DNA from 4 places in the Paenibacillus sp. MMS20-IR301 genome. Region 4 is predicted to be linked to each of the others. Evidence: riboswitches for the same ligand, from Rfam matches in the RefSeq annotation. Region 4 holds a riboswitch; each other region holds the start of a gene.
The links. A riboswitch is a leader RNA that binds a small molecule or an ion and turns the genes downstream of it on or off. The one in region 4 is predicted to bind cyclic di-AMP.

Region 1 (7,955 bases), 3.5 Mb from region 4:
CCCATTCCCTGATTGCCGCTGATGGTGTGATTCAGCACTTCCCCCAGATTAACCGTATCCCGGATTGATGTGAACGCGGCCTTGGCTGCAATATAGACGGGATCCAGCGCATGGATAAGGATTCTGCCCGGTGAGCTGGCAAAATTGGCCCCTGTCCCCAGCAGTGCCTCGAAATGCGATTGACAGGCTCCTGCCACTATCGTCAGAGCATCAAAGTTCCGTTCATACTCCCGGGCGACCCGAATAGCTGCGACAAAATTCTGTGAATTTTTGTAGCTGCTCAAACTGTACAGATCGTAGCTCTGCTGCTGTTTAAGCACGCCGTCATGGCCGGTAATGACCACGATATCAGGACGTACACGGGGCAGCAGCCGGTACAGCGTCTCCGCCATTTTTGATTCATGGACATGATGCCCCTCAGCAGGGATGCGCAGCTGCTCATAGAGGCTCAGGCTTTTCTTCAGATAAAGGGCATCACCATCCAGATGCAGCACCTTGCCGGGGACTTCGAAATAAGCAGGCTCTTTCGGGGACTGGGCCCAGGTTCCGGAAGAGCCTGCCGCACTCTCTCCGCTGCGCTGGCTCTGCTCCTGACGGTCTTTGCGCAGCCAGCTTAACGATTCTGTAGCTTTGATCTGTGCCTGCTGTCCGCGCTCAGTAACCCGCGTAGGCGGCACCTGCACCAGATCCTCCAGCGGCGAATCAGCCAGCAGACGGAATTCTGTCCCTTTGATTACTGCCCGGTTCTGCAATATATTGTCTACCCGGAAGGTCACATCGCCGCCATAAGATTTACGAACGACCAAGTCTCCTAAATTCATTACAACACCACCTCTACCCCATGTTATGGGCAAAGGTCCCGGTTGGTTCATCTCCCGGAATGTTTTCTGATCTTAGGCGATTCCGGCAGCCAGTAGAACCGCACTTAACCGGGCGTACTCCTCAATGCTAAGGGTCTCCCCGCGGCGGGAAGGTTCTATCCCCGCCGCTGCCAGCAGCTCCTCCAGCCGCTCACGGCCTTCCTCCGGGAAGAACCGGGCTTTGAGGTTATTGGCAATCGTCTTGCGCCGCTGGGTGAATGATGCCTGAACCACCTCGAAGAAATGCTTCTCATCTGCCACTTCCACCGGCGGGCGCTCCCTGACCTTCAGCCGGATAACAGCCGATTCTACATTCGGCTGCGGAATAAACACCGTACGGGGCACTATGCAGACCAGCTCAGGCTCACTGTAATACTGGACTGCTATGCTTAGGCTGCCGTATTCTTTCCCCCCTGGAGAGGCTGCCATACGCTCAGCAACCTCCTTCTGGATCATAACGACGATATTATCAAGCGGCAGCTTCTCTTCCAGCAGCTTCATGAGAATAGGAGTCGTTACATAATACGGCAGGTTAGCCACTACGCTGACCCGGTCCCTGCCAGCGAAATCCTCGCTGAACAGCTCTTGCAGATTCACCTTCAGCACATCATCATTACGGATCTTTACATGGGGATAAGGTGCCAGTACATCCCGGAGGATCGGAATCAGTCTGCGGTCAATCTCCACCGCAGTGACTGCTCCGGCAGTCATGGCCAGCCTTTCAGTCAGAGCTCCGATACCAGGTCCGATTTCCAGCGCTCCGGCCGTACTGTCAAGACCAGCGGCATCCACAATTTTATCCAGAATGTTCTGGTCAATCAGAAAGTTCTGGCCCAGACTTTTTTTGAAGGAGAATCCGTAACGCTGAATAATGGCTTTGGTTCTTGTTGGGGATGAGATATTCTCATTACCACTCATGAAGTACTGCCTCCCTGGTCAATTTGGGCGAGAGCCTGTGCAAACTCCTCGCGGGTGATGCCGAACATCGCTAGACGCTTATATAGCTGCTTGCCGTTACAATAACCGAGCCCAAGCAGATTGCCGAGCTGCATCCTTCTCTCGGCGGCCTGGGCATGCACCATCATACCGGCAGCCATAAGATCATCCAGCCCGATCAGCGCCGGCGCGCCTTCAAATGAGGTATGAACATGCTCCAGTGCATGACGGATAGCCTCAGGCGAGGCATTCTCCACACCAATATCACCTTTGCGTGTGGCATCCTTCTCAGGAATGAACGCATGTTTGCATCCGGGTACCTTAGAAGAGACAATTTTGCGGATCCGCTCCCCGGCATGATCGGGGTCTGTAAGGATGATTACTCCCCTGCGCTCCATGGCTAATGCAATCTTGGCAATAACCTTGCGGTCTACTGCAGAACCGCCCGTCTCAATCGTATCCGCTTCTACAGCCCGCTTAACGGCGACGGTATCGCTTTTTCCTTCAACCACAATTAATTCCTTGATCATCAATCATTACTCCTTACTCTGAACTCTAAAAACTTAATCCCGGAACACAAAAAGAAGAGGATTCGCTCCTCTTCTTTTTGGCTAAAGAATGTATAAGTGATGAGCGGCAGCTCTCCTAAGTTTCGTAAGTGCTACCAACACTATATCTTATAAACCGCTAATTTGCAAAAGGCTTCCGGTTAATTAAGCTCCGGCTTCACAGGTCCGATGACATAGACCGTCCGTGATTTGCGCCCGAAATTACGGGCGTGGCTCAGTGAATCGTAGTAGACATCCACCTTGTTGCCTTTGATGGCACCGCCGGTATCCTCTGCTCGGCGAAACCCTAATCCTTCAATGTACACCCACCAGCCAATTGGTATTACATTCGGGTCAACAGCTATAGTGCGGCCTTCCGTTACGCGTGTGCCGGAGGCAGTTTTTGTTCCAATTCCAGGCTCTTCCGAGGAATATGCCGTCATGGATACGTTTTTGATCATTTTTTTGTATTCGAAATCTACGCCCGCCTTGCTGATGACGTTGTTCGCGCTGACTTTAGTTGATTTGGAGGTAGTTGTAGATTTGGAAGTTTTCGTTGCGACAGTCGCAGCTACCACTGGCTTCGGAACCGCCTTGGTACCAACCGCAATAACCTTGTCTTTGGTCACCGTCTGGACTTCTTTGCCGACCATAGTCATGGAGGCCAGTTCACCATCCTGGTATATCTTCTCGATATGCTGGATGATTGCGCCCGGTTTGCCTGCCTGTGCAACTCTTACATCCCCCACGTACAGGGAGGGATCTGCGGTTTTAATGACCTTGAAAGGCAAGCTTACCGTCCGCTGTACCGTTTGCTTGGTAATACGGACAATCTTAACTTCCATGTCTGATGTAACTGCGGTATCAAGCGAAGGGAAAATCTTGTCGTTGCCCTCCAGGCTGTAGCCCAGCTTGGTGATGGCATCTCCGAGGGAATCTTCGGTGGTGTAAAGCGTCTTGGTTGCACCATCTGCAATAAGCGTAAGCTTCTGCGCACGGGTAATTACGACACGGTCGCCGTCTTGTATTTCATCACTAAGGCCAATAGATAATTCATCATGCGGCTGAAGCGAGATTTGTTCTTTGGCCAGCACATCACTGAGCAGCGCTTCGCGTGTCTCCAGTGTCTGCACTTTTCCGTCGATAACTAATACTATTTCTTTTTTGCTCGCACCGTGTACGTACAGCAGAATTAACAGTGCGATAACAATTGAGGCTGCACCTGCAAGTGAAAGTACGCGAGGATTCACTTGCTTCCACCGTAATGCGAAAGACCTGCTGGATGATTGCGAATCATGGGATACCTCTGGTTGGAATACGCCCACTCTTTCCATCCTCCTTACATAGCCCCGTCGTCCAAGTTATATCAAAGGTGACTGAATCATTTCTGACGAAACTAAGTTTGAGTTGCAACAGGATACGCCCGCATTGCTTCAGCGTTTCCTGCTCATGGATCGCCTGCCCGGCATAGCTTCTCCAGATACCTGTTATATAACAGTATGCTGGAATTTACACATTATTCAAAAACAAAAAAGCCTAAAAAGAGTTCTCAGAGGACTCTTTCGTGGCTTCTCCGGTGTCAAATAACGCGAGAATGTCTATGCACGAGGTTTCCTCTCTTACTTGCGCTTACGGGGTTAGCTGTCGGGTTCGGGCATAAGAGAGACGCCCTATCTCAGGTCACCCGCTCACGGCGGTTGCCCTCAAATTCACCCCAAAGACCACGTGAAGAAATCGAATAAAGTCTGCGGCACTTCTGTGTTGTACTCTATGTACGGGCATGCGGCAGGGCATTTATTGGTTCCCCCGTTCTCCATACGGAGACTCAGCGAGACGATCTATGAAAAAAAGTGACTGTCACAGTAACAACAGCTCACTGCACTGAAAAGATGATATCCTGTTTTGATGCATGTTGTAAAGGACGATTCAACCACGTTTACGCAAAAAAATGATTAAAATATTGTAATAATCAGCCGTTTGCCGATTAAAAAAGTTTAATATATCGTCTATACTTCATTTTTCACTGCTTTTTCTCCCGTTTTCAAACAATCCCAAATCGTTCCAGTGCGTTCGCATACGTTATTTCCGCTAATTCCTGTAAATCAATCCCTTTTATTTCCGCGGCAGCCTCAGCCACCAGCCTTACATGCGCAGACTCATTTCGCTTGCCCCGGAAGGGATGCGGAGTCAGATAAGGCGAGTCCGTTTCGATGAGCAGCCGGTCCAGTGGAGTCTGTGCCAGCACCTCCTTGGGAACCCTTGCATTTTTGAAAGTGATCGGTCCTCCGAAAGACAAGTGGAAGCCCAGGTCAAGGCACATTTTGGCACTTTCCCAGCTGCCCGAGAACGAGTGCATCACACCTCCGACCTCACCCGCTTTTTCCTCCCGCAGAATCCGGATTACATCCTCATGGGCATCACGGTTATGAATAGAGATCGGCATCTTCAGCTCGCGGGCCAGTCCGATCTGCTTGCGGAACACTTCATGCTGCACATCCTTCGGGGAGGTGTCCCAATAATAGTCAAGCCCAATCTCTCCAATTGCTACCACCTTGGGATGGCTGCACAGGGAAGCAATCCATTCGAGATCGCCGTCCTTCATCGTGATAGCATCCTGGGGGTGCCATCCAACTGCTGCATAAATATAATCATATTTCTCGGCGAGCTGCATCGTGGTTGGAATCGTTTCCCGGTTGAAGCCGATATTAATCATTTTGCTGACTCCGGAGGCCAGGGCTCTCTCAATCACCTCTTCGCGGTCCTCGTCGAACTGCGGAGCATCGAGGTGAGTATGCGTGTCGAATAACTGCATTACTGGTCATCCTTTCATGCTTGATTTCTATGATGAATTCCAAGCTTTTTCAGATTATTTGGCAAAAATATCAGCGATAGACGGCGGGAGCTGCGGAAGGGCTTTCTGCAGCTTATCCTGCGGAAAATAGAGGTGATATCTGCCACGGTGAATCCCGCTGATGGAGCGCACAATATCCGATACTTCAGAAATTTCCCGCAGCTTATCCTTCCGGTCAAGCAGCAGAATTTGTTTGCTGTCGAAACCGTCTCCCGGACGGAATACGTCATAAGGAAGATCTGTCGGAAAATCAATTTCCAGGTCGTAATCCGCGCATAGTCCTGCGCTGGTAAAGCTGCTGCGGATTTCATCAATGGTCTCCGAATCCAGATGCTCCATCTCCACATATTTATACAGTTTACGATGAATAAAACGGCTGCACAAGTCGCTTAAGATTTCATCGGCCTCCAGCGTCCATTGCATAAACGCAGTTTGCATGAGTGCCTCGTCCAGCAGCAGATACTGTTCTACCGTAACTTCACCCCGGAACAAATCATTTAACGGCTCAATCATGAACCGGAACGTGTAATTCTGCTGGATAAGCTCCTTCGCTCTGCGCAGAATCTGCCGCAATATAATTTCCGAGCTGCGGGTTACGGGATGGAAATAGACCTGCCAGTACATCTGATAACGGGACATCAGATAATCCTCGATTGCATGCATCCCTGACTCTTTCACAACAACCCGGCCGTCGTAGGGGCGCAGCATCCGCAGAATCCGGTCAATATCAATGGTTCCGTAGTTTACCCCTGTATAGTAAGCATCCCGCAGCAGGTAATCCATCCGGTCTGCATCCAGCGGCCCCGACACCAGATTGACAACAATTTCATGCTCATAAGTTTTGGAAATAACTGAGGCCACCTTCTGGGGAAAATCCTCAGATACATCACGCAGAATAGCGGTAATCTCAGTATTCTCCATAATAATCCGGCAGGTCCAATCCTCATGGTCCATTTCAAAGGCTTCTTCTATAGAATGAGAAAACGGGCCATGCCCCAAATCATGCAGCAGCGCCGCACACAGCGTAAGCAGACTCTCTTCAGGCATCCAATCCTTATAACCGCTTCGTTCAAACTGGGAAATAATCCGGCGGGTAATCTCGTACACCCCGAGTGAGTGAGAGAAGCGGCTGTGCTCCGCTCCATGAAAAGTAAGATATGAGGTGCCAAGCTGACGGATGCGCCGCAGGCGCTGAAATTCCCTGGTGTTGATTAGTCTCCAGATAATGGTATCCTGCACGTGGATATAATTATGCACCGGGTCCTTAAATACCTTTTCTTCGCTCAGCAGCTGCTTCATAAGGTTCAACTCCTTTTATTAATTTCAATAGAAATAGGATTGATTTAAAGCTATAATAATAAACAATGTCGCACTTTGTCGAATTATGACATTTTATACTTTTACAAATCGACAAATAATTTTCAGGCTTAATTATTGGATATTCGCTGCTCCAATAGCAGTATGATGGTATCCTTAAAAGTTTCCTTAAAATTCGCCTCAAAAAAGGTTGACTGTTTTGGGAATGGTTGGTATTATAAATATCATAAAACAGTGAACAATGTCGAATATTGACGCTTTTGATAATTGAGAGGAGCAACGATTGTAATGATGAAATCAACAGGAATTGTACGTAAGGTAGACGAGCTAGGACGGGTTGTTATTCCAATTGAATTGCGCCGCACACTGGGCATTGGAGAAAAAGATGCGCTCGAAATTTACGTGGACGGTGAGCGGATCATGCTTAAGAAATATGAGCCAGCTTGTATTTTCTGCGGCAATGCTGAGAATGTAACCTATTTCAAAGGTAAAATTGTTTGTCACGAATGCATTTCTGCTATCCCTACCCCTGTGACAAACTAAATCAAATAGGTTATAATAGGAACTAATCAAATTGTTAATTCTAACCTTTTTATATCTCCTTGGCCTCCCGTCTCCGCGGGAGGTATTTTTTATGGTTTTTTTGGGAGACTTTCCCCGGATTCCCCTTTACAGCTTCCCCTCCCAAACCCTTCCCAATGGGTAGGGCCCCAAGGGCCCCGGCCCTCTGGACACCCGGAAGCATTCAGTGTTGTGTAAGATCAGATAATTGCTTTTGGAAATATTGGATAACTGTATTCTATACAGTTATTTAATACCAAATTACTCGTCTGATAATTTTAGATGTATTTAATACAATTATATACAGATAAATCCTCTAAATTATCCTTTTTCCATTAATATAAATGTAAAAAATACATTTATATCTAATATAAGGAATAATTATATCCTTAAAAGTGTATAAAATACAACTATTTCATTAGCTGCTTCGATCATCAAAATATTTTTTAAAGCTTAAATAGTTATAAATTTGCTCAATAACGTTGCTCTATTTCCTTACTCCTTCTCCAGCAATGCATTATAAATATCACGCTTAGCCAGTCCGCGGTCACCCGCAGCCTTCTTCATTGCTTCCTTACGGGGGCTACCTGAGCTTGCATAATGAGCAACATGCTCTGCGATGCTTAGCTCACGCCACCAGGATGATTCCGCCAGCTGAGCCTCTTCCTTGCTCTCCCCCTCCAGCACAATTACGTACTCGCCTAGCGGAGGATGCTCCGCAAGCCATGCACAGCATTCCTCAATAGTTCCGCGCAGAAATTCCTCATAACGTTTGGTCAGCTCCCGGGCCAGGACAACTCTGCGGTTACCGAACGCCTCCTGCAGATGAACCAGTGTTTTGGCAACACGGTGCGGTGACTCATAAAAAAGCAGGGTCCCTTG
Region 2 (7,955 bases), 3.6 Mb from region 4:
CATCTGCTCGGACAGCATCTGGTCCGCCGTACCGGGGCTGGCGAGATCCGTTGCCGTATTGTAGAAACGGAGAGCTATGGCGGTGCCGAGGACAAGGGAAGCCATGCTTACGGCGGCCGCCGGACTGCCCGCACAGAAGTCATGTTCAGCGCCGGCGGCTGCGCTTATGTATACCTGATCTACGGCATGTACCACTGCCTTAATGTAGTGACTGCCGCTGAGGACGATCCGCATGCGGTCCTCATCCGGGCGGTCGAGCCGCTTACCGCTAAGGATGCGGAGCTTATGGCTGCCTGCCGGGGAACCGCCGTCCGCAAGCCGTCCGATCTGTCCGGCGGACCGGGCAAGCTATGCCGTGCGCTTGCGGTCGATAAGACCTTGAATGCGGCAAGACTTGATCTGCGGGGCGGTCCGCTCTGGCTTGAGCAGGGAGAGGCACCTGAGTCGCTGGACATCGTCCAGTCACCGCGCATTAATATTCCTTATGCAGAGGAATACGCAGAACGCCCCTGGCGCTTCTACCTCCGGGGTAATCCCTATGTTTCCGTCGTAAGCCGGGAGGCTCAGCCTTTCGTTCTGTCCTGAATTTTCCTCCGGCTGTTTCGCCGCCCTGAATTTGGGTAAAAGTTAGAGAACCCTAATCAGCCTCTCCTCTGGGAAATCCCCCAAAGGAGAGGTTTTTCATGTACATATAACCAATAGTCTCTAATCCGCCGTATACCGGCTAATTCCTCTATAAAGCGACAAGATATGACCCCATTTGTATGCGCTTTCCCCGTTCTCTAAACTTACAATTACTGCTATAATCAGAAGGTATCCACAAAAAATATAAAGATGTAAATGAGGGACATGGAATGAAAGATACAGGCATGATCCGGAGTTTAGACAGTCTTGGTAGAATTGTGGTTCCCGTAGAAATCCGCATGACACGAAATATCGACATTGGGGATCCCATCGAGTTTTTTATTCTAAATGAGGAAATTATTGTACTGCGAAAGTACACCTCCACAGAATGCACGTTCTGCAGAAGCCTTGATCAGGTAACCTACTACAAGGACCAGTTCATCTGTAAGGCATGCCTGCAGGAGCTGGGCGATCCCGGGCGCGGGTCTGAGGAGACCGCCGCCGCTTCAATTGCAGCAGCTGAGAAGGATACCGAGCCTGTCCGCGGAGGGCGCAGGAGTAAGACTGAAGAAATGAGCCAGCGGCTGGTGAAGGCTATGGAGGAGCATCCCTACGCCAATCAGAAGGAGCTTGCCGAGGTCCTCGGAATCAGCCAGGCCCGAGTAAGCCAGCTAAAGCGCAAGCTAAGCTCACCAGGCAGAGTAACACAGTAATACGTAGACCGGAAATCTTATACAAATTACATATAAGGCTTGGTCCTCTGCTGACAGAGAGCCAAGCCTTGTTTGCAGTTGTATCCTTACCTACACTGTTATTCCAGCTCCGACAAGGGCGCCTTCAGCTCTTCCGGCGAAGCCGCCCACCACTCTGGGTTATGGGCCATCAGCAGTGCTTTCAGCGCTGCCCGCTCCGGTGCGCCAAGCCCCTCCAGAATCACCTTCCGCTTGAGCGCAGCATCCAGCTTATTGACATGATCCGCGAGAATCTTCCAGCCCCGCCGGGCTTCAGTATCAATCCACATCTCACAGGCAGTGATGCCTCCGTAGAACTGGCTGTCTGCGGTACGGTCGACCGCTACCCATACGACCCAGACCTGTCTGCCGGCCGGGACATCTTCCCGGTTCATGGAGAACTTAATGCCCTTCTCCACTTTGCTCTTGGCATGCATGGCACCGATATCGATAACCGCTTCACCCTGATCAATAATGACCGGCGATACATTATTCAGCTCTATGGAGCCTGCGCCGAAGCCCTTATGCTTGGCTCTGGCGTTGACAATATTAAGGGAAATCTGTTTTTTGCCCTCCGGCTGTATGTTATCCACATGTGCACATCCTTTCCATTCACTAATTATTTAATTTTAGCTAATAATGCGGCGAATGCAAACATATACATCCCGTAGATGCTTGTCACGGGAGGAATCACAGTATGAAGCCACATTCATTAAGGTACACCCTTATCTTCGCAGCTCTGGCCGTCCTCACCCTGCTCGGGGGCGGAATATGGATTCTGTCAGGGCATAGCCCTGCCGTTTGGACGGCCGCTGCCCCGAAAGAGGCCAAGTCCCCTGCCGCCCTGCCCGGGCCGCAGACGGTGCAGTCTGTTCTTCCGGAAATCACCCCTCCTCCGGCATCTGAGGCATTAAGCCAGCGGGTCACGGAATATCACATCGATGTTCAGCTGCTGGAGGATACGGAAACTTTAACCGCAACTGAAACGATGACCTGGACACATCCGGGCAAGAAGCCGGTGCAGGAGCTTTATTTTCACCTCTACCCTAACGCATTCGCTTCCGGCAATACCACCTTCATGAAGGAGTCCGGAGGCACGCTTCGCGGAGATTCTATGCCTGCAGGCGGATTCGGCAGCCTTACCCTGACAGATCTGCGCACCTCTGAGGGAGTTTCACTTATGCAGCGCACTCAGTATGTTCAGCCTGACGACGGCAATGTACAGGATACAACCCTGCTCAAGGTCCATCTGCCCCAGCCGGTAAACAGCGGTGAGAGCGTTACGCTAAAGCTTAAGTTTGAGGTCAAGCTGCCCAAAATATTCGCCCGCATGGGCACTGCAGGTAACTTCGTTATGGCCGGGCAATGGTTCCCCAAGATTAGCGTCTACGAGCCTGCCGGCACCCGGGGGCTGAGGGAGGAAGGCTGGAATCTGCATCAGTATCACGGCACCTCCGAATTCTACAGTGACTTCGGCATCTACAACGTAACCATCTCCGTTCCGTCCCGTTACACGGTTGCTGCAACCGGGTTCCCGGTGAAGAATGCGAAGCTGGCCGGCGACCGCAAGATCTATCAGTTCTACGCTGATGATGTTCATGATTTCGCCTGGGCGGCATCACCGGATTTCATTGTCGCCGAGAAGGCCTTCTCGGCGCCGCAGGTGCCCGGGGTACGGATTAAGCTCTATTTGGACCCGCTGCATAAGGATCTCCAGGAGCGCTACTTCCAGGCTGCTGAGGCTGCCCTCACGGCTTTCAGCAAATGGTACGGGCCTTATCCCTACTCCACCTTGTCCATTGTAGTCCCGCCTGAGTCAGGCAACGGGGCCGGAGGCATGGAGTACCCGACGCTGATTACGGCCTTCGGCGCAGCAGAGGCATCGCCGGGCACTACACTTGAGCGCACAGTAATCCATGAAATCGGCCATCAGTTCTTCTATGGCATGGTTGCCAGCAATGAATTCGAGGAAGCCTGGCTGGATGAGAGCTTCACCTCCTATGCCGAAGACCGGCTGATGGAACAGGAATACGGCGTAGCTTCAAGCCTTCCGCTGCAGTCGAGCCTGGTCACCTCCGCTCAGCCGCTCAAGCTTGCAACCTGGAAGTACAGCGGGGATGAAGCCTATACACGGAATGTATATATCCGGGGCAAGCTGGTGCTGAAGGATATTGAACGGCTTACCGGAACCAAAAATATGGATGCCATTCTTGCGGCTTATGCCCGTAAATACCGCTTCAAGCATCCTACCACCGCCGACTTCCAAAAGGTTGTGGAGAAAGTGACCAAGCAGTCTTGGCAGACTTACTTTGACCAGTATGTATATGGCGGAGGCGCTCCTGACTTTGCAGTAGATGACATCTCGCTCTCTGTCAAGCGCAGCAGCGAAGGAGATGGCCTGCAGTATGATGCTGTTGTGGATGTAAGCAACCAGGGCAGCCATTATGCAGATGTTCCTGTGAAATTCACCTTCTCGGACGGATATACCGTACAGCAATACTGGAACGGTGCGGGCAAGAGCACTACCTTCGAGCTATCCTACAAAGCGCCGCTGGTCTCCGCGGAGGTTGATCCGGAGCATTCCATCCTGCTGGAAAGTAAGCATCTTAACAATTTCAGGATGGCAGAGCTTGAATACAGCAAGCTTTCCCGCTGGACTGTCAGTATCACTACACTGCTTGAAACCCTGCTCGGAACTCTGGTCTGGTGAGGTGAAAGATTGTGAAAAGTTCAATAACCCGCGGTTGGCACAGCATGAAAGAGCAATTTTATATACTGATTCTGCTATTCATTTACCGGCTATTCTGGGGCTACTTTATGTACAAATTCATCAAAAGCGCGGTCGTTCCGGTACTGCTGCGTTATCCGGATGCCAGCGCCGGCGGCAGCGGAATGGGCAGGCTGCTGTATTACATTGAGGGGCGCACAGCCCTGTACAGTGACCCTGCTGTGCTGCGGTGGCTGTGGCTGCTGCTGGGACTGTCCCTTCTGCGGCTGCTGCTGTCCCCCTTTATCCGGGCAGGGCTGCTGCATGAGCTTCATCAGGAACGCGCGGGGGCGCGCGGGCTGTTCTTTTTTCCCGGAATGAAGCGTTATGGGCTCCCGGTGCTGCTGTTCAGTCTCGTAGAATGGGCGCTCATCCTTCTCCCGCTCTATTGGCTGCTTCCCGCTATGTACCCGCTGCTTGTCAGCGGCATTCTTAATTATCCGCAGCTGCTTCTGCTGGCGCCTTACGTCCTGGGCTGGCTCATCTACCTCTTCCTCATCCGCAAGCTGCTGCTCTATATGCAGTTTGGCTATACCGCCGGCAGCGGCATGTTCGCTTCTCTGCTGATCTGCCTGAAGGTACTGCTGAAGTCTATTCTCATCTCGGCAGTCATGGGAGCAGGCAGTCTGTTAACTCTGATCCTCTGCAGTGCCTCTGCCATCCTTTGTCCGGGCCTGCCGGCCCTTCTGCTGCGCCAGGGAGCCTTCCTGCCCTCTACCTTATTCAAAATGTGGGGAATCGCCGCACAGTATCATCTCTGGTCCAGTAAATCATTTCCACAATAATCTGCTGTTAAAATGGCATACTACAAGAGTCATTGCCTCCCTCAAAGGGCGCAAGACTCTTTTTTTGTACGGGCCCAGCCGCTGCATTTGCAAAACTGTAAATCCTTTGGTACAATGATGCCTGTACTACTAGTAACAAATTTGTAATCTTTAAGATGGATCTGAACATTACCTGTAACTTAACCTGTAACTTATGAAATTAACCTTTGCTGACAAGTCACTGTTCTGGTGCACAAAACGCCTAATTCCTTGCACCGGGAAGTGGGGGAACCATATTTTGGGTGAATTGATCTCGCTTTAGAGGGGTCATAGGGGAACCTTCTACCGAATCCTTAAGCTAACCTCGCAGGCCTTGGAAGGAGTACATCTTTTGAGAAGTCAGAATTTTAAGAAGAAATGCACCGCAGCAGCGCTGGGTCTTGTGATGGTATTCACACTGGGAGCAGGCAGCGCTTTCGCAGACTCCAAAATGGATACTGTGATCTCTAAAACAATTGGTACGGCCTATAAAACCGGAGGCACAAGCACCAGCGGTTTCGATTGCTCCGGGTTTACCAAATACGTATTCAAAAATATCGGCCTTACTTTGCCCCGCACTTCTAAAGCGCAGTACAACGTAGGAACAGCCGTCGCAAAAAGTAACTTGCGTGCCGGCGATCTGGTTTTCTTTAATACGCTGGGTAACGGAGTTTCCCATGTCGGTATTTATGTCGGAGAAGGTAAATTTGCACAATCGTCCACTTCACATGGTGTAACCATCAGTTCGCTGAGTCAGGCATACTGGGCCAACCGCTACGTTGGCGCCAAACGGGTAATGAGCACTACCGCCTATCAGGCTGTCGCTTACGATTGAACTCTTGATTATTTCCCCGGATTTTGAATCCTCTAACACTAAATGTAACTTATACAGGCCCGGAACTTGATTATTGCCGTAATCATTTCCGGGTTTTTCCTTTTCCTTATTCTACCTTTTACACATTTCTGCAAACCATGAAACAGCTTTTTCACCGGATTTTTAATAAATTATTCGAAATAACTTACCTGTAGCTTACCTTGTACGTAAATATGAGTCTTTCTAAGCACCTATAACTCTAAAATGTGCAAAAAAAATGCATTAATATGTTATAAGTGATTGCCAAGCGCCCTAGTCTTTGTTACAATTATCGCAGTGAGATTTTAGTAACATTTTTGTAATTATTGAATCTGTTTTTACAAAGGTTTTGTCATGTATTGAATAAACAGCTAATCCTAATCAACAGTCGTGCCGAGTTTCCTAACAAGTTAGGGAAACGGGGGAACCAACTTTGGGTGAATTGACCTCCTATTCTAAGAGGGGTCATAGGGGACCTTCAACCGAACCCTTAAGCTAACCTCGTAGGCATTTGGAAGGGGTATTTACTTTTGAAGAAGAAGTTAGCAGCCGCAGTACTAAGCTTTTCCATCATCTTCACCATCGGAGCAGGAAGCGCTTTCGCGGATTCCAAAATGGATAAAGTGATCGACAAAGCCATCGGGACCAAATACGTATCCGGCGGCACAACAACAAGCGGTTTTGACTGTTCCGGATTTACCATGTATGTTTTTGATAAGATCGGTATTGACCTGCCACACCAATCCGGTTCCCAATACCAGATGGGTACGGCTGTATCCCGTGACGAGATGAGACCGGGAGACCTTGTTTTCTTCAACACAAGCGGTAAAGGCATTTCCCATGTCGGCGTTTATGTTGGCGAAGGCAAGTTCGCACATGCTTCTTCCTCACGTGGTGTAACTATCAGTTCGCTGAGTGACAGCTACTACGTCAACCGCTACGTTGGCGCCAAACGGATTATGAGTACGGATGCTTACAAGAGCGTGGCTGCAGATTCCGAAGACAATGACGATGTGCAATAAGCAGTTCTAAGATAAGCGCTTTTCCAGGATTTTTGCCGAAATCTTGGGGAAGGGCTTATTTTTTTGTCTATAAAAGTACTTACCCCGCTCTATATCCGTCAAACACCCATAATGCCGTTTCATAAAATATTTTTTCGCGTTTGTCAAGTTTCTGCATTTCCGGCCGTTATTTGCGTCCAATCTGCTGGTTTTGTATATAATTATTACAAGAAGTATTCTCTCCTGAAAGGAGGTCCCCGTTATGATTAGTACTCCTGTTACATTTTATGTGGTTCCTATGGAGCCGCAGCATGCAGCTGCGATCTGTGAGTGGAATTACAGGCCCCCGTATAATATATACGGCTGGATGTCCTGGGAGCAGATGCAGGCGCTCGGTGTTGAATTCGGAGACCCGCAGCTGCGCAGCGAGCAGTATGTATCGGTCGTGAACGGCCAAGGTATTCTCTGCGGCTTCGCCCAGCTGTTTCCTATGGAAGGCGTAGTCCGTCTCGGCGTGGGCATGCGGCCTGATCTGTGCGGTCACGGCATGGGGCATCTGTTCATGAAAGCCATCGTCCAGGCTGCTCTGGCCCGTTATCCTGAGCGGGAGATCGATCTGGAGGTATTAACCTGGAACCAGCGCGCCATCCGCGCCTACCAGAAATGCGGATTTACCATTACCGATACCTATGAACGCAGAACACCAACGGGCAATAAGCCGTTTTATTGCATGGTTTATGAGAAATAACCTTCTTATTGTATGTGTCTAAAAATTTCGCAGAATACCCGTTCATTTTTTTGTCACAAATGCTATGATAACGCTTCACCTTCCAGTATAATAAAGGAAGCAGCTTACAGGGAGGGACGGATGCAGATGCAGAAATGGATTATGAGCGGTTTGTTTTTTGCCGCCTGCGCCTTTGCGGTAGTCTTAATGTTCACATTGCCCGGTAAATCCGAAGTAGCCGAAGAGAACAAGCCGACCATGCCTGAGGTGGTGCTGGATGCAGCCAGTGCAGAGGCTACAGTCAAAGTGAGCTGTATTTCCTGCCATGGCGACCAGCTTCAGGGCGGGGTAGGGCCGAGCCTCCAGCAGGAAGGCGGGCAGCATGATGCGGGTCAGATTTTCAGCATTGTGACCAAAGGCCGCGGACAGATGCCTTCCTTCAAGGATAA
Region 3 (7,955 bases), 1.0 Mb from region 4:
GCGGTATCCTGAGCTGCTTGAACAAACTCATGAGCAGGGGATTACTGCTTATCTGCTCCGCAGGAAGGACCGTTATGTGCTCTCCGATGAAGCTTCCGGGGATGAGGCGATGAAGGGCATTTTCTTCCGTGAGCTTCATACCGATTTTAACACTGGCCTGTTCAAAATTGTAACCAACGGCGAGGCGCAATATTTGCGGGTCGTGCAAAATGAGTGGGTTAAGCCGCAATAAACCAAATTAAGAAAATGAAAAGGAGGGGTGCTGTGCCGTGCTTTACATTGTAATTTCACTTCCGTTCCTGCTGGCTCTGCTGCTGCTGCTGATCAGACAGAACCTGCGCTTTCATCTGGGCTGGATCGTTCTGCCCTTGCCGGTACTTCTATTCTTCTACTTCCTGACCAAGATTCCGGCTATTCAGGCGGGAGATAATCTAATCGTCAGTTTCCCATGGATGCCTTCCTTTGGGGTCGATTTCACACTGGTGCTGGACGGACTCAGTATGCTGTTCGTCCTGTTGATTACCGGGATGGGAATGCTTGTGTTACTTTATTCCATTTATTATCTCGATAAGCAGACTGAGGGAATCCGCCAGTTCTATATTTATCTGCTGATGTTCATGGGGGCTATGCTGGGTGTGGTGCTGTCAGATAATCTGATGGTGCTGTACGGGTTCTGGGAGCTGACCAGCATTTCCTCATTCCTGCTCATCGCCTTCTGGTACCGCCGGGAAAGATCCTCCTATGGGGCGCTGAAATCTATGCTGATTACGGTTTTTGGCGGTCTGGCCATGTTTGCCGGCTTTAATCTGCTGTATGTAATGAGCGGTACCTACAGTATCCGTGAAATTGTTGCACAGGCAGGGGCGCTGGCAGACCAGCCGATGCTTATCCCGGCCATGCTGCTTATTCTGCTGGGCGCGTTCACGAAATCGGCCCAATTCCCATTCCACATCTGGCTGCCGGATGCGATGGAAGCTCCGACACCTGTCAGCGCCTATCTTCATTCGGCCACGATGGTTAAAGCGGGACTCTACCTGGTGGCCAGACTGACTCCCTTGTTTGCAGGGCAAGCTGCATGGTTCTGGATTGTATCCGTTACCGGATTGTTCACCCTGCTCTATGGGGCATTTAAAGCCATCCGGCAAACCGATCTCAAGGCTTTGCTCGCCTACTCTACCATAAGCCAGCTTGGGCTGATTATGAGCCTGCTCGGGCTCGGCTCGGCAGCGGCCTTTGTTACAGGTGAACAAGAAGCGGTGTTCTATTCGATGGCTACGGCAGCAGCGCTTTTTCATCTCATTAATCATGCTGTCTTTAAAGGCAGCTTGTTTATGGTCGTGGGTATCATTGACCACGAGACAGGTACCCGTGAGCTCCGTAAGCTGGGCGGTCTCATGTCGCTCATGCCAATTACCTTTTCAGTGGCCCTGATCGGAGCCTTCTCCATGGCAGGGCTGCCGCCGTTCAGCGGATTCCTCAGTAAAGAAATGTTCTTTACTTCCGTTCTGAATATCCGGGAGTTTGACCTCCTAAGCTCAGGGTCGTGGCTGCAGCTCTTTCCTGTAATCGCCTGGATCGCCAGTGTGTTTACCTTTGTATACAGTATGATTCTCGTCTTCAAAACCTTCGGGGGCAGGCTCCAGCAGAACAAGCTGGATAAGATTCCGCATGAAGCGCCGCTGGGGCTTTTACTGCCGCCGGTGATTCTAATCTCACTTGCTGTCCTGTTCGCCTTCTTCCCGGGGCTGGTTTCGGGCACACTGATTGAACCGGCGATGGCCTCGATCCACACCGGTCTGCTTGCGGCAGACGAATCCTTCGGGGTATCTATTCATTTCTGGCATGGCTGGACACCGGAGATCTTCATGACGCTTGGCGTTGCGGCTGCAGGTATGCTGCTGTTCAAAGGCTATAGCCGGATGAAGGTGCTGGACCGTGAGGCCAGCGGAAGAAATACGCTTAACCGTATTTATAACGGCTCGCTGCAATGGCTGGAACGTGGTTCCCGGCGGCTGACAGATACGTACATGACAGGCTCTAACCGCCATTATCTACTTTATATCTTCAGCTTTTTCATTATCGCTCTGCTGACCGTTCTGCTGGGGCAAAGAGGAATAAGCTTCGGGATGAATCAGTATGCGCCTTTATCCTTTTATGAGATAGCTGTTGTAGCAGTGATGCTCCTGGCTGCATTTGCCGTGCCTTTTGCTAAATCGCGTGTTAATGCGATCCTGTTCACCGGTGGTGCAGGGTACATGGTGACCCTGCTCTTTGTTCTCTTCCGGGCGCCTGATCTTGCGCTTACCCAAATGATTATTGAGACGGTGTCCGTTATCCTGTTCCTGCTCTGCTTCCGCTATCTGCCGAAGCTGAAAGGGCAGAAGGAGCCGCTGCGCTTTAAGCTGCCAAATCTGGTCATCGCGCTTGGCGGCGGCATCACTATAACGCTGGTTGCGCTGGCAGCGATGGGCAGCAGTCCCTTTGAACCAATCTCCGAGTTCTTTTTGAAAGAAAGCTACAATTTGGCTGGAGGGAAGAATGTAGTCAACGTCATTCTGGTGGATTTCCGCGGATTTGATACCCTGTTCGAAATTATGGTGCTGGGGATTGCCTCACTGGCGATTTATGGTTTAATTCATTTGAGGATGGAGCCTGATCTGCCACAGCCGGGAAAAGCCCGCAAGAGCAGTTCACTCCGCAGTAATGATGTGATTCTGCAGACGATGTCGAAGGGGATCGTTCTAATTATTATCGTATTTTCCTTCTATTTGTTCTTCGCCGGACATAACCATCCGGGCGGCGGTTTTATCGGGGCCTTAATGACATCTGCCGCGCTTGTACTGATGGCGGTTGCCTTCGGCATGGACCAGGTCCGCAAGGCCTTTCCGGTCAATTTCCGTTTACTCACTGCAGTAGGATTGTTAATAGCCATCCTTACAGCGTCGGGCTCGTTTTTGTTCGGGGCCCCTTTTCTGAGCCATGCTTTCGGCCACTTTGATCTGCCTGTGCTCGGGGATACGGAGCTGGCGACTGCCGTCCTGTTTGATCTGGGCGTGTACCTGGCCGTAATTGGTGTCACCATGAACATCATCTTATCGATCGGAGGGGATAAGTCTTGGAACTCTTAATGGCGGTAGCAGTCGGAATCCTTTTTACTATAGGCATTTACCTCATTCTGTCGAAGAGCCTGCTGCGCATTGTATTGGGTACATCCCTGATGACACACGGTGTCCATCTGCTGCTTCTGACTATGGCCGGACTCAAAAAGGGTGCAGCGCCGGTCCTGGGTACAGGGGCGGATACTTATGTTGATCCGCTGCCGCAGGCGCTGATCCTGACCTCCATTGTCATCAGCTTTGGGGTCACGGCCTTCTTTTTCGTACTTGCATACCGATCCTATCAGGTGCTGGGGACGGATGAAATGGATAGTATCAAGGAGGAGAAGGAATGAGCAATTTATTAGTGCTGCCGATTCTGATTCCCCTGAGTACTGCGGTTATTCTGATTTTTTGTAAGGAGAAGATCCGGCTGCAGCGCGGAATCAGTGCTGTCAGCGGGTTACTGAATATACTCACTGCATTATTGCTGGTTTCACGCGTCCATACTGAGGGGATACAAACCTTACAGATGGGGGGCTGGATGCCGCCCTACGGCATCGTTTTTGTAGGAGATATGTTTGCTGTACTGCTGGTCATGATGGCTTCGCTTGTCAGCTTTGCAATACTGCTCTATTCATTCAGCAGTATAGGAGAGAAGCGGGAGCGGTATTATTACTATACATTCTTCCACTTTTTGCTCGTAGGGGTGTATGGCTCCTTCCTTACCGGGGATATATTTAATTTGTTTGTTTTCTTTGAAGTGATGCTGATTTCTTCCTATGCGCTCATTTCACTTGGAGGAACAAGGCTCCAGCTGCGGGAAACATCCAAATATCTGCTGATTAATATTGTATCCTCAACACTGTTTGTAGCAGCAGTAGCGTATCTCTATGCAGCAGTGGGGACGCTCAATATGGCTCATCTGTCCCAGCGTATTGCTGAAGCCGGTCAGGGGGGCGTGCTGAACGTAATTGCGATGTTATTCTTAATCGTATTCTCTCTGAAGGCCGGACTGTTCCTGTTTTTCTGGCTGCCGGGCTCCTACAGCGCCCCCCCATTTGCGGTCAGAGCGTTGTTCGGTGCACTGCTGACCAAAGTAGGGCTGTATGCAATCATTCGTACATTTACACTGTTATTTGTAAATGATACAGATTTCACACAACCATGGATTACCTGGATGGCGGTAGCCACCATGATCCTTGGCGGCCTGGGGGCAGTGGCTTACAACGATATTCCGCGTATTTTGAATTACAACGTTATTGTTAGTGTAGGTTTTGTAATCTTCGGACTTGCTGCCGGGACCCCCGGTTCACTAAACGGCGCGGTGTTCTATCTGCTGCACGATATGCTGGCAAAAGCCCTGATGTTCATGCTTGGCGGGATGATTATCACCGCTGCAGGGACAGAGCGCCTAGCTGGAATGGGCGGCATGATCAAAAAATATCCGCTCATCGGCTGGATGTTCTTTATCCTGACCCTTGCCTTGGTGGGCATTCCGCCGCTTAGCGGCTTTGCTGGTAAACTTCTGATTATCCGCGGGGCTCTGGATGCCGGCATGCTGGCGTTATCGCTCATTGGTCTGGGATCAAGCTTCCTCGTGCTGTATTCCTTAATCAAGATATTCAGGCTGGCATTCTGGGGCAATGAACCGGAGAAAGAACTGCCACAAGTCAGGTTGAAGCATTCTTCGGCCGTTGCCGCATGCCTTTTGGTGCTTGTAATCCTAATGGGGATAGGATCTGAGGCGATATATACCTATGTATCACAGGCTGGAGAAGTTCTGTCCTCGCCGGCACTGTATATTGAATCTGTGATGAAGGAGTAGAGGGCTATGATGCTGCAGATCGTGCTTAACCTTTTGATTGCTTTCTTGTGGATGTTCATGAACAATAATATTTCCGGTGGAAGCTTCATTGTGGGGTATCTGCTTGGAATTGTGCTTTTACTTGTCATGCAGAAATCACGGAAACAGCCATTCTATCTTAGACGTTTATGGGCAGTGCTGAAACTTCTGCTGATCTTTGCCCGTGAGCTGACAGTATCCAATTTTGTAGTGATTGGTCATATTATCCGGCCGAAACTCAACATACGCCCTGGTATTTTTGCTTATGAGACTGCCTTGACCTCGGCGTGGGAAGTTACCTTGCTGTCCTGCCTGATCTGCTTGACTCCGGGAACATTAACGCTGGATGTCTCAAGAGACGGAACAACCCTGTATATCCACGCTATTGATATTAAAGATGCAGAGGAGATGGCAAGCCAGATCCGAAAAAGTTTTGAGCAGACCATACTGGAGGTGAGCCGCGGATGAACCAGCCCATATTGACTGCTGCTCTGGTAATTCTGGGGCTGGCGCTGCTGGCCTGCGTATTCCGTCTTCTGGCAGGGCCGACCCGTTCAGACCGCGTTGCCGCCCTGGATACGATAGGAATTGATGTTCTGGCAATGATTGCAGTGATCTGCATGCTGCTGGATACACAGGACTTTCTGGAAATCATTCTGGTAATCGGTATTCTTACCTTTATTGGGACAACAGCGCTGGCCAGATATATTGAACGCGGCATTGTGATGGAAGAGGAAGGAGGAGACAGAAATGACACTTGAACTGATAGGTAAAATTCTGGTCCTGCTCGGCGCGATATTCTGCGGGCTCAGCGCATTTGGCTTGATCCGGTTGCCCGATGTGTATCTGCGCTCGCATGCGGCCACCAAAAGTGCAACATTCGGGGTGCTCTGTGTGCTGGGAGGTGCGTTTCTGTACTTTCTGTTCGCTGACGGTACCATCAGTATCAAGCTGCTGCTCGCGATTCTATTTGTCTTCATTACTTCTCCGGTGGCAGGTCATCTAAACGGGCGTGCTGCTTACCGTTCCGGGGTCCCTTTATGGAGGGGCAGCGTCCGGGATGATATGAAATCCTCTATCGAGAAGGATCAGTAAATGCCTGCAAAATAATGATAATTCGCTGAATCCCACATTGGGAGCGGGGGAACCAGGTATCTGGGGTGAATCTCGAATAATTCGAGCAGGGCTATGCTCACTTGAGCCCGAATCCGGCAGCTAACCTCGTAAGCGTACAAGAGAGGAGTCATATGCAATGCCGCATATTGAAGTTAATGGGACCACACTATACTATGAGGTGTCGGGCAGCGGTCTGCCGATTGTTTTTCTTCATGATCATTCGACCTCGCATCGTATGTTTGAGCCGCAGGCAGATTATTTCAGCAAACGGGCTAAAGTGATTCTGTTTGATCTGAGAGGGAACGGGCAGTCCGGTAAAATGGATGTGGAAATTAGCAGAATAGTGGACACGCAATGTGAGGATTTAAAAGGGTTGCTGGACGGGTTATCTATTACTAAGGCTGTAATCGTAGCTTGTTCGAGTGGAGCTGTTCTGGCGCACAAGTTTGCTTATCAGTACCCGGAGCGGGTTATGAACATGGTTTTGGTAGACAGTTATTTTCATAGTAATTATACGGCGGCAGCCGGTAAGGTAAAGGAGTTTCTGGAAATCTGCGCATGGGCGGCCCACTATCTTCCGGCGGAAATGTTCATCCGTTCTTTGCGGATCACGTACAACAAATGGTATGAAGCTTACCGTATCCTGAGGGGTGAGCTATTGCATGAACGGACGACGGAGCTTATTAAGCAGCGCCTGGCCCTGCGGCACACGGATAGCTGCGGGTTCGCGCTGCGGCTGAAGATTCCTGTTCTTTGTGTATCAGGCAACCGGAATGAGTGGGTGCTGGAGCAAGTGAAGAAGGCGGCGGCCCGATATTCGTTTGCACGGTTAGCCATACTTGAGGATGCGATGTACCCGAGCCACCTGTGCCAGCCCGAGCACTTCAATAGGCTGCTGCTTGAGTTTTTACAAGACCAGCATGCATTCGAGCGATCGGCATCCGGGAAGTAGAGGATTGCCTGCTGGATTTCCCGTTCAGGGATCTTGGTCAAATAGGAGCCTAGCCTGTTTACTTTTTTGACAGAGATCCCGCAATGATTGGTACATCTTCCGCAGGCGGCACACACTCCGTATTACCCGCCTCACACCGCCTCACTCCGCATTGCTGCGGAACTGGTTGGGGGTGATACCTTTATACTTTTTGAACACCTGGTAGAAGTATTTCGTGTCATTGTACCCGGACTGCAGCGCGATATCCTCAATCCGCATGCCCGGGTCCTTGAACAGCAGGCAGGCACGCTCGATGCGGACCTTGTGCAGATAGTCGGTGAAGCTGATTTTGAGCTGCTGCTTGAACAGCAGGCTAAGGTAACCCGGGGTAATGTAGATTTCCCGCGCGACAATCTCGCGGTTGATGTCCTTCATATAGTTCTGCTCGATGTACAGCTTGGCCGATTCAAGCAGCTTGTTGCTGTTCTTCTTGGAGGACAAATGCTCGCTGACTCTGAGGGCAGTCTCCAGCAGCGACTGGAAAATATTATCCAGACTGGAGCGGGACAGGACATGAATCAGCTCGGTCAGATTTTGCCCGAACACCTTATTCACGTTGACGTTGTTCTCAATACACAGCTTGTACAGGGCGAAGAACAGCGCGAAGCTCGATTTGATCACCTGGTCCCGCGACACGGTTTCGGGCTGCAGTGCCACATTAAACAGCGACAGCATCTCGGTGATTTCCTCGCTGGAGCCGCTGCGGACAGCCTTCAGCACCTCCTGCTCCTCATGCAGAGGATAGGAGGACTGGGAGGATTCATCATCGAACTCCCCGCTGAACTCGACGATTTTGCCGGTGCCGGTATAGTTCCGGGTGTTAAGCGCCTGTGAAGCCTCCAGGAAGGAACGCCGCAGATGCTGGATGTTATGATCCAGGCTGCCGATTCCGGCGGAGACGGTGAAC
Region 4 (7,955 bases):
GCCGGCCAGAGCTACGGCAGCGGCTAACAGCAGCAGCCGTTCCCGCTCGAGCGGCAACCCCAGCCCCTTTGCCGTATCATCACCCAGGTTCAGCACATTGAGTACTTGCGCTTTATACAAAGCAAAGGGCAGCAGAATGAGAATCCAGGGCAGCAGGGCAAGCACGAACCGCCAGTCCCCGCCCCAGATTTTGCCGGCCAGCCAGACCGCCACGAACTGATAGTTCTGCGGATCGAGCCGCAGCGACAGGATGAGCTGAAATGCGTAAATGCCGGCACCGACGGCAATTCCGATCAGAATCAGCCGGGTAGGTGATAGTCCGTCTGCTCTGCGGTAGGCCAGCAGATAGATCAGCATTGCCGTAAGGGCGGCACCTGCCAGCGCCAGCAGCGGCAGGACAAAGATGGGGGCCGCCGTAGTTGCAGGGACAAAGGAAATGAAAATCAGGACAGCAAACCCTGCACCGGCATTAATCCCCAAGGTAGAAGGCTCTGCTAAGGCATTGCGTGACAAGCCTTGCAGAATGCTGCCTGATACAGCAAACCCCGCGCCGATCAGCAAGGAGATCACGATACGCGGAAGCCGGAAATCAAACAGAATCAGCTTCTGCTGCTTGCTGCCTTCTCCAAGCAGGGTATGTAGAACTTCAAGCGGAGACAGCCGCATGAATCCGGTATTCATACTGATAACAAACATAAGGACGATTAGTCCGGCAAGGATGCCCAGAATACTGAATTCCCTGGCGCGGCGCGGTTTCACTGAGGATACTGCAAGTGTCCGGTTCATTACAGCTCCCCCTTGCGCTTACTGGCCAGATAGATGAAGAACGGCACCCCGATTACAGCGATTAAGGCTCCAATCGGAGTCTCATACGGTGCATTGATCATTCTTGCCGCAATATCCGCGAACAGGATCAGAAGGCTTCCAAGAACCGCCGAGCAAGGGATAATCCAGCGGTAATCGACGCCGACAAGATAACGTGTAATATGCGGAATCATTAATCCGACAAAAGCAATCGGCCCGGCCGTCGATACTGCAGCTCCGGCAAGTATGATCACTATGATGATCCCGGCAGCCTGCACGAGCCGTGTGCGCTGTCCAAGCCCCGCCGCAACATCCCGGCCCAGGCTCAGCAGTGTAATGGACCGCGAGAGCACCAAAGAAGCTGTCAAGGCCGCCCCGATCCAGGGGGAGATGATTGTAAGCTGCGTCCAGTTCGCCCCGCCAACCCCGCCCGCCATCCAGAATGCGATGTCCTGGGACAGGTTGAACAGAATCGCTATCCCCTGGCTGATTGCCAGCAGCATGGCACTGACTGCCGCGCCTGCAAGAGTAAGCCGCAGAGGCGTAAGGCCGCTATGGGAGAGCGAGCCGATGCCGAACACCAGCAGTGAGGCCACAGCCGCACCTGTGAAGCAGTAGAACAGGATATACACGAATGACAGTGATGGCGCAAAAGCAAAGGCCAGCGCAAGGCCCACGCCCGCACCGGCATTCAGTCCCAGCAGGCCCGAGTCGGCCAGCGGATTGCGGGTCATCCCCTGCATAATCGCCCCGGCAACGGCGAAGCAGGCTCCAACGAGCGCTCCGGCCAAGGCCCGGGGAATGCGCAGCTCACGGATTACCTGATGCTGGGACAGCTCCGGGTTGAACCGGAAGACCGCTGCCCATACGGTGGCCAGCTTGATATCCACAGCACCTACAGATACGGATAACATCAGCCCGATAATAATTGCTGCGATCCCAAGCACCAGAATAGTCATTGCGGCAACCGGCCGCGACTTTACCGGTTGGTCTCCGGGAGCAGCAGAAGAATGAAGTGTGGATCTTGTAGATGAAACCATAAGCCGACTCCTTAACAGGATTATTACGAGCACCTGACTGATTATCATTCTCATTATCGCAAATATATGAAAATTGTACAACTTATACAGTACTAAAAAAAACGTGCAGATCATCGTATCTGAAAGATACAAGGACCTGCACATTCTCAGGCGGTAAATTTTCTTACCGCAGCTCTGCTTACTTTACAAGACTGCTCAGGGCATCATCAATGGTTTTGGAGTTAGCTACCGGCCCGCTGTACAGCCAGCTGGATTCTCTTCCGAACTCATGAACATTCCCCGCCTTTACAGCCGGAATTCCTTTCCAGATTGCGCCATCCGTAATTTCAGCTGCATCCGCCCCGTCACTGTTCACCAGGATGATCTGATCTGCAGTCAGCTCGGACAACTTCTCAAGTGTGATTGGATTCCAGGTTGCTCTGGACTCTGCCGGGATGTCGGTAACCAGATTCGGCAGCTTCAAACCAAGATCACCATACAGTACCGCCCCGCTGCTGCGGGTTTCGTCTACGATAAAGAAGTTCTTGGAGACCAGCCACAGGATCGCTACAGATTGATCACCGATTGAAGCGGTGATTTTCGCCTTGGCATCAGCCGCTTTTTGATCATAATCTGCAAGGGCTTTCTCAGCTTCAGGAGTCTTCCCTAACAGCTCACCGATCCGGAGCAAGCTTGCACGCCAGTCTTTGCTGACCTCATCACCCAGAACATACGTAGGTGCAATTTTGTTCAGCTGGTCATACAGCCCGTTCTGAACGAGGCCTTCCGATTGTACGATGGTGAAGTCCGGAGCGAAGCTGGTTACAGCCTCCAGCGGAAGGTCATAGCTAATCGTTGGAATATCTTTGAGCTGGGTTGCCAGGTATTCCTGAATACCGTTGGCTACGGACCACTGGGCAACCGGAGTCACACCGAGAGCCACCAGATAATCCTCCATATAAGATGCAAGTACACGCTGCGGGTTCGCCGGGATCGTAACTTTATGCCCCATTGCGTCTGTCACCGTTTGTTCCGCAGCCGGTGCAGCTGTTTCTGCCGGTGCAGTTGTAGGTGCAGCCGTGGTTTCAGCTGCCGGTGCAGCCGTTGCAGCCGCTCCGCTGTTTGCAGCATTATTATTACCGCATGCGGACAGCAGTACCGTCATGGTCATGAGTCCGGCCACGGCCAGCTTCATACTCTTCGGTCTTTGCAGATTGAACGACAACATTTGATTACCCCTCCTGTATTTACATTCTTTGATCGGTCAAAGGTGCCTGATGCCTTTGCCTCATATTATTAGATGATATTGATTCTCATTCTCTATGTCAACAAAATTGTTTAGTTTTATATAAAACAACCCTGTCACATTAAAAAGACAGCTCCCCCGCCTGCAGGAACTGTCTGTTCACATCTCTTCAGAAATGTTTATTTGTGCAAATGATAAGGAACGGTTGCAATAACAATATCCTTCTGATTCATCAGATAAGAGCGGATGAACAAGCTGGTCTGATTATGCAGAACCGCCTGCCACCAGTGCTTCGTTACAAATTGCGGAATTAATACAGTGATATGATCAGTTGACGCTGTCTTCCATTCTACCGTATCGATAAACTTCACCAGCGGGCGGATAATGCTGCGGTACCGCGAACGGAGTACAATCAGCCGGACACCGGGATTCCATTCCTCCCACTTCTGTTCCATCTTATGAATCTCTTCCTCATCGAACCCTACATAGACAGCCACTACATTATCAGTCAAGGACTTTGCGTAGCTGATCGAATGCAGCACCGCGCGGGTTACGCCCGCAACGGGAACGACAACCGTACTTCCCTTGATGCAGGGCTTATCGGTAGCCGGGCAAATCCGCAGCTGATCGGCAATATTCATATAATGACGGTGAATCCGGTGGAACACAATAATGACGAGCGGCAGGAAGATGAAAGCCATCCACACGCTTGAGAATTTGGTAATAATGAAGATCAGGGTAATCGTCAAGGTGGTGAGCATGCCTACCGTATTAACCGCGAACTTGCTCTTCCAGCCTTGCGGCTTGGTTCTGAACCACTGCACCATCATGCCCAGCTGGGACAGTGTGAACGGGATGAATACCCCGACTGCATATAACGGGATCAGCCCTTCTGTATTCCCATGGAATGCTGCTACCAGTACAGCCGACAACACTCCGAGGAAAATAATACCGTTCGAGAAGCCCAGCCGGTCACCGCGGACCATGAAGGCATGCGGCAGATATTTATCCTTGGCGAACATGAAGGCCAGCAGCGGGAATGCCGAGTAAGCTGTATTAGCTGCCAGGAACAGGATCACTGCTGTAATCCCTTGAATGAAAAAGTACAAACCGCCGCGGCCGAAGGTCGATTCGGTAATCTGTGAGACCACCGTCGCCTTCTCATCCGGCATAATACCGTACCAGTAAGCCAGCAGCGTAATTCCAGTGAACATAATCCCGAGGATCAGACCCATCAGCATAAGGGTTTTGGCGGCATTTTTTTCCGCAGGAGCCTTGAAGTTAGGAATAGCATTGGAGACCGCCTCAACCCCGGTAAGTGCCGAACAGCCAGAGCTGAATGCCTTGAGCAGCAGGAACATACTGACATTCGATACCGCTGACCCGATCTCAGGCACATGCGCATGCGCACCGCCGGTCATATACTTGATGAACCCTGCGATAATCAGCACGAAGATGGAGACAACGAACAGGTACACCGGAATAGCTATGAAGGAAGCAGACTCGGTAACGCCCCGCAGATTGACAATTGTCAAGAGCAGGATTACAGAAACCGCAATTAATACACTATGATTATGCAGACTTGGAAAAGCTGAAGTGATCGCATCCGTACCCGCTGAAGCACTTACGGCCACAGTCAGAATGTAATCCACCAGCAGCGAGCCGCCGGCCAGAAGTCCGGTATGCACGCCCAGATTGCTTTTGGCAACGATATATGCGCCTCCGCCCTGCGGATAGGCAAAGATAGTCTGCCGGTAGGACATAATCAGGATAGCCAGCAGGCCCAGTACGGCTAAGGCAATTGGCAATGAGTACCATATAGCTGTAAATCCGGCAGCCACGAGTACAATTAAGATTTGTTCTGTTCCGTAGGCTACAGACGAGAGCGCATCAGAAGACAGGACAGCCAGTGCTTTCACCTTGGATAACTTTTCATGATCGAGTTCGTTCGACTTCATCGGACGTCCGATCAATAGTCGTTTTACCTTGCTTACCATCGTAGTAACAGTTCCTTTCTTGGTTGAGTTGAATCGGATATTCCGTGCGCTGTTTTCAAAGTGGATTTCATAAATGCAGGCACAAAAATAAGCATACGGAAATGATCCGCATGCTTAAGGGGTGCATGGTCATTATCCCACTGTTAGCTTACGAGGTTAGCTGGCGGATTCGGGCTGTGGTAGCCCTACGGTTCCGGGTATGTGACCCCGGTCCGATTCACCCCTTTGTCATGAAGACCAAGTGTGGTTCCCCCGTTTTTCCTTCCGAAAAATTCAGCGCATATTCAACTTCTCACAAGGACTAATATTAGTCTACAACAGGCTTTCCGTAAAGCGTTGAAACAAATGAAAAAAGAATGAAAAGCATCCAAAACAACCAAATCTAACATCCGGTATGTCTGGATCTTTCATTCTCTCTTATTATCCCATTATGGCGTGATTTTGCAGCATTTCTGCCTAACTATTTGTCCAAAATTAAAGGAAAAATCAATCTTATTATTGTGCCGGCAGCCTTCTTACTCTGCTGTATCCTCTTTACGTCCTGTCCAGAGCAAAATTGCGATTAAAGCAAACGCAATCAGGGCAAGCAAAGGAATCGTAATAAATCCGAAATAATTCAGATAATCCTTATTGCAGGGAACACCAATCGTACATGGAAGGACCTTGCTGAGTGCCGGTATTTTCTGTTCCGCATAGTGATAGATTGAGATACTCCCGCCAATCAGGCTAAGCGGAAGCACGTACGGAATGATGCGCTTATCTCCACGGTAGGTGGCGATCCCGAGCAGGAAGAGCTGCGGGTACATAAAGATGCGCTGGAACCAGCACAGCTTGCAGGGCTCATATTTCAGAACTTCACTAAGGTACAGACTCCCTGCCACAGCAATGACAGAGACAAACCAGGCCAGGTAGAGGCAGTTGCGCCGGCAAAAGGCAGAAAAGGCACTCACTGTGCAGTCCCTGCTTCAGCAGCCAGCTGGATCTGAGCGTCGATAGCTTCGATATTGAACGGTTCAGCTACCTTAACTCCATTGATGAAGATCGAAGGCGTTGTCGTGACCCCTGAGCTTCTGCCGAGTTCGATATCTCTTTCCAGTTCAGCGGAATAGGTCTGGTCTTCAATATCCTTACGCATCAAATCGTAGTCTACCGGCAGCTCCAGCTGCTTCGCCAGACTTACCAGATAATCCGTTGTAGCCCACTCTTCATTCTCATCGCCTTGGTTAGCGTACACTGCATCGAAGAATTTCCAGAAGGCTTCCTGGTCCTGATGATAGACAGACAATGCTGCGAGTGAGGCTGTTCTTGAATCATCACCGACAAAGGCCAGGTTGACGAAATAGAAGGCGGCTTTGTCCTGATTCACATATTCTTGCACAAGCTGCGGTTTAATTACCCCGGTAAACTGGGCACAAGCCGGGCATTTGTAATCTCCGAATTCCACAATTTTGACTGGGGCGTCTTCTTTGCCGAGCCGCGCCATCTCACTGTAATTGAAATTAACCGGATCTGCATTTGAAGCGGTAGTGGAGCTGTCCTTCGAGGCCAGGAGGAATAAGCCGGCGAAAATAATTACGACCAGTGCTACTGTACTCACGATCAGAATTCTCGTTTTCTGCTTCTGCTGCTCCTGCTCTGCCCTGCGTTTCTCCTGTTTGCTCATTTGGGGAACTGCGGCATTGTTCTTTTTAGGTTTGCTCAAAGAGAGTTCCTTTCCGTCCTTCAGGACTATCGTGATAAAAGATAAGTTACTTTCAATTATATAATTAAAATTCTCTCCTTGGCAAACCCTGAATTATACAGCTGCATTATCTGCCGGAAATCCGCTTTTCTTCTCCTGAGTGAATATCAGTTCCGCCGGTTGCTCCAGTGACTGCAGCATAATTCTGAACAGAAACCGGCTGCCGCCCCCTTCTGCCGGCTCGGCCCAGATTGCCCCCTGCATCAGATCAACCAGTTTTTTACAGATGGCCAGCCCCAGCCCCGTCCCCGGATATTTACGGGTATGCGTTGCATCCATTTGTGAAAATGACTGGAAAAGCAGCTGCAGCTTATCCGGCTGAATACCGATGCCCGTATCTTGTACAGTGAATTGCAGGCCTTGAGTAGCGCCGCGTATTCCATAGGATTCTACAGTAACAGTAACCGTCCCGGAAGGCGTGAACTTCACCGCATTGCCGATCAGGTTAATCAAAATCTGGCGGATGCGCGCACTGTCACCTACAAAGCCGGCGGGAAGATCTTCTTCGATCTCCAGCGCAAGCGCCAGCTGCTTGTCCCTCGTAACCACCGCATACATATCGATACATTCCTGCAGCAGTACCTTTAGATCAAAAGGCGCTTTATGCAGAACAAGGCTGTCTGCCTCCAGCCGGGAGATATCCAGGACATCGCTCATGACATGCAGGAGTGCATGGCTGCTGCTGCTCTGCAGCTTCAGCAGCTCCAGATGCTCCGGCCTGCTGATCTCCTCAGCCAGCAGCTGATTGATACCGATGATGCCGTTAAGCGGGGTACGGATCTCATGGCTCATGGTTGCGAGGAACTCGCTTTTCATCCTTGCAGCACTTTCCGCAGCATCCCGGGCCGTGATCAGCTCCTGCTGGTTGGCCATCTGGGCAGTCACATCCTCAGCTACGATATACACCAGATGCTCCTTGCCGTGAAGCAGCGGGAACACTGTCGCACTGCAGATCATCTGCTCTCCGCCTTTGGTCCGGACCTTCAGCTCAAGCTTCGAGGATTGCCCCCGCGAGGCTTGCAGGACCGCCTCATGAATCGCTGCAGCATCCCGGTCACTATACAGAATATGTTTATAATTCCCCAAATCCTCTCTGCTGTATCCGGTAGTATTGCGGAGGGCGGGATTGATACTGACTACCCTATGCC

Region 1: linked by a shared signal. The riboswitch ahead of LOS79_RS24950 (resuscitation-promoting factor) and the one ahead of LOS79_RS07330 (APC family permease) in region 4 are both predicted to bind cyclic di-AMP.
Region 2: linked by a shared signal. The riboswitch ahead of LOS79_RS24595 (C40 family peptidase) and the one ahead of LOS79_RS07330 (APC family permease) in region 4 are both predicted to bind cyclic di-AMP.
Region 3: linked by a shared signal. The riboswitch ahead of LOS79_RS02460 (alpha/beta fold hydrolase) and the one ahead of LOS79_RS07330 (APC family permease) in region 4 are both predicted to bind cyclic di-AMP.

Annotation. Positions count from the first base shown of each region.
Region 1 is NZ_CP135275.1:5,835,033-5,842,987, forward strand. Features, by position in the region: gene yabG (sporulation peptidase YabG) at 1-821, opposite strand, end outside; gene rsmA (16S rRNA (adenine(1518)-N(6)/adenine(1519)-N(6))-dimethyltransferase RsmA) at 894-1,778, opposite strand; gene rnmV (ribonuclease M5) at 1,775-2,326, opposite strand; gene LOS79_RS24950 (resuscitation-promoting factor) at 2,506-3,669, opposite strand; cyclic di-AMP (ydaO/yuaA leader) riboswitch at 3,956-4,185, opposite strand; gene LOS79_RS24955 (TatD family hydrolase) at 4,386-5,156, opposite strand; gene LOS79_RS24960 (HD domain-containing protein) at 5,211-6,494, opposite strand; gene LOS79_RS24965 (AbrB/MazE/SpoVT family DNA-binding domain-containing protein) at 6,801-7,055, shown strand; gene rsmI (16S rRNA (cytidine(1402)-2'-O)-methyltransferase) at 7,569-7,955, opposite strand, start outside.
Region 2 is NZ_CP135275.1:5,761,164-5,769,118, forward strand. Features, by position in the region: gene LOS79_RS24570 (DNA-3-methyladenine glycosylase) at 1-585, shown strand, start outside; gene LOS79_RS24575 (AbrB/MazE/SpoVT family DNA-binding domain-containing protein) at 855-1,337, shown strand; gene LOS79_RS24580 (YwhD family protein) at 1,436-1,948, opposite strand; gene LOS79_RS24585 (M1 family aminopeptidase) at 2,053-4,065, shown strand; gene LOS79_RS24590 (hypothetical protein) at 4,110-4,907, shown strand; cyclic di-AMP (ydaO/yuaA leader) riboswitch at 5,136-5,274, shown strand; gene LOS79_RS24595 (C40 family peptidase) at 5,332-5,760, shown strand; cyclic di-AMP (ydaO/yuaA leader) riboswitch at 6,160-6,303, shown strand; gene LOS79_RS24600 (C40 family peptidase) at 6,309-6,800, shown strand; gene LOS79_RS24605 (GNAT family N-acetyltransferase) at 7,042-7,527, shown strand; gene LOS79_RS24610 (c-type cytochrome) at 7,654-7,955, shown strand, end outside.
Region 3 is NZ_CP135275.1:604,167-612,121, forward strand. Features, by position in the region: gene LOS79_RS02425 (universal stress protein) at 1-232, shown strand, start outside; gene LOS79_RS02430 (Na+/H+ antiporter subunit A) at 270-3,128, shown strand; gene LOS79_RS02435 (Na(+)/H(+) antiporter subunit C) at 3,116-3,451, shown strand; gene LOS79_RS02440 (Na+/H+ antiporter subunit D) at 3,448-4,923, shown strand; gene LOS79_RS02445 (Na+/H+ antiporter subunit E) at 4,930-5,409, shown strand; gene LOS79_RS02450 (Na(+)/H(+) antiporter subunit F1) at 5,406-5,702, shown strand; gene mnhG (monovalent cation/H(+) antiporter subunit G) at 5,692-6,036, shown strand; cyclic di-AMP (ydaO/yuaA leader) riboswitch at 6,050-6,186, shown strand; gene LOS79_RS02460 (alpha/beta fold hydrolase) at 6,194-7,009, shown strand; gene LOS79_RS02465 (response regulator) at 7,151-7,955, opposite strand, start outside.
Region 4 is NZ_CP135275.1:1,651,760-1,659,714, reverse strand. Features, by position in the region: gene LOS79_RS07345 (FecCD family ABC transporter permease) at 1-786, opposite strand, end outside; gene LOS79_RS07340 (FecCD family ABC transporter permease) at 786-1,844, opposite strand; gene LOS79_RS07335 (iron-hydroxamate ABC transporter substrate-binding protein) at 2,023-3,051, opposite strand; gene LOS79_RS07330 (APC family permease) at 3,249-5,066, opposite strand; cyclic di-AMP (ydaO/yuaA leader) riboswitch at 5,196-5,355, opposite strand; gene LOS79_RS07325 (disulfide oxidoreductase) at 5,582-6,016, opposite strand; gene LOS79_RS07320 (DsbA family protein) at 6,013-6,729, opposite strand; gene LOS79_RS07315 (ATP-binding protein) at 6,862-7,955, opposite strand, start outside.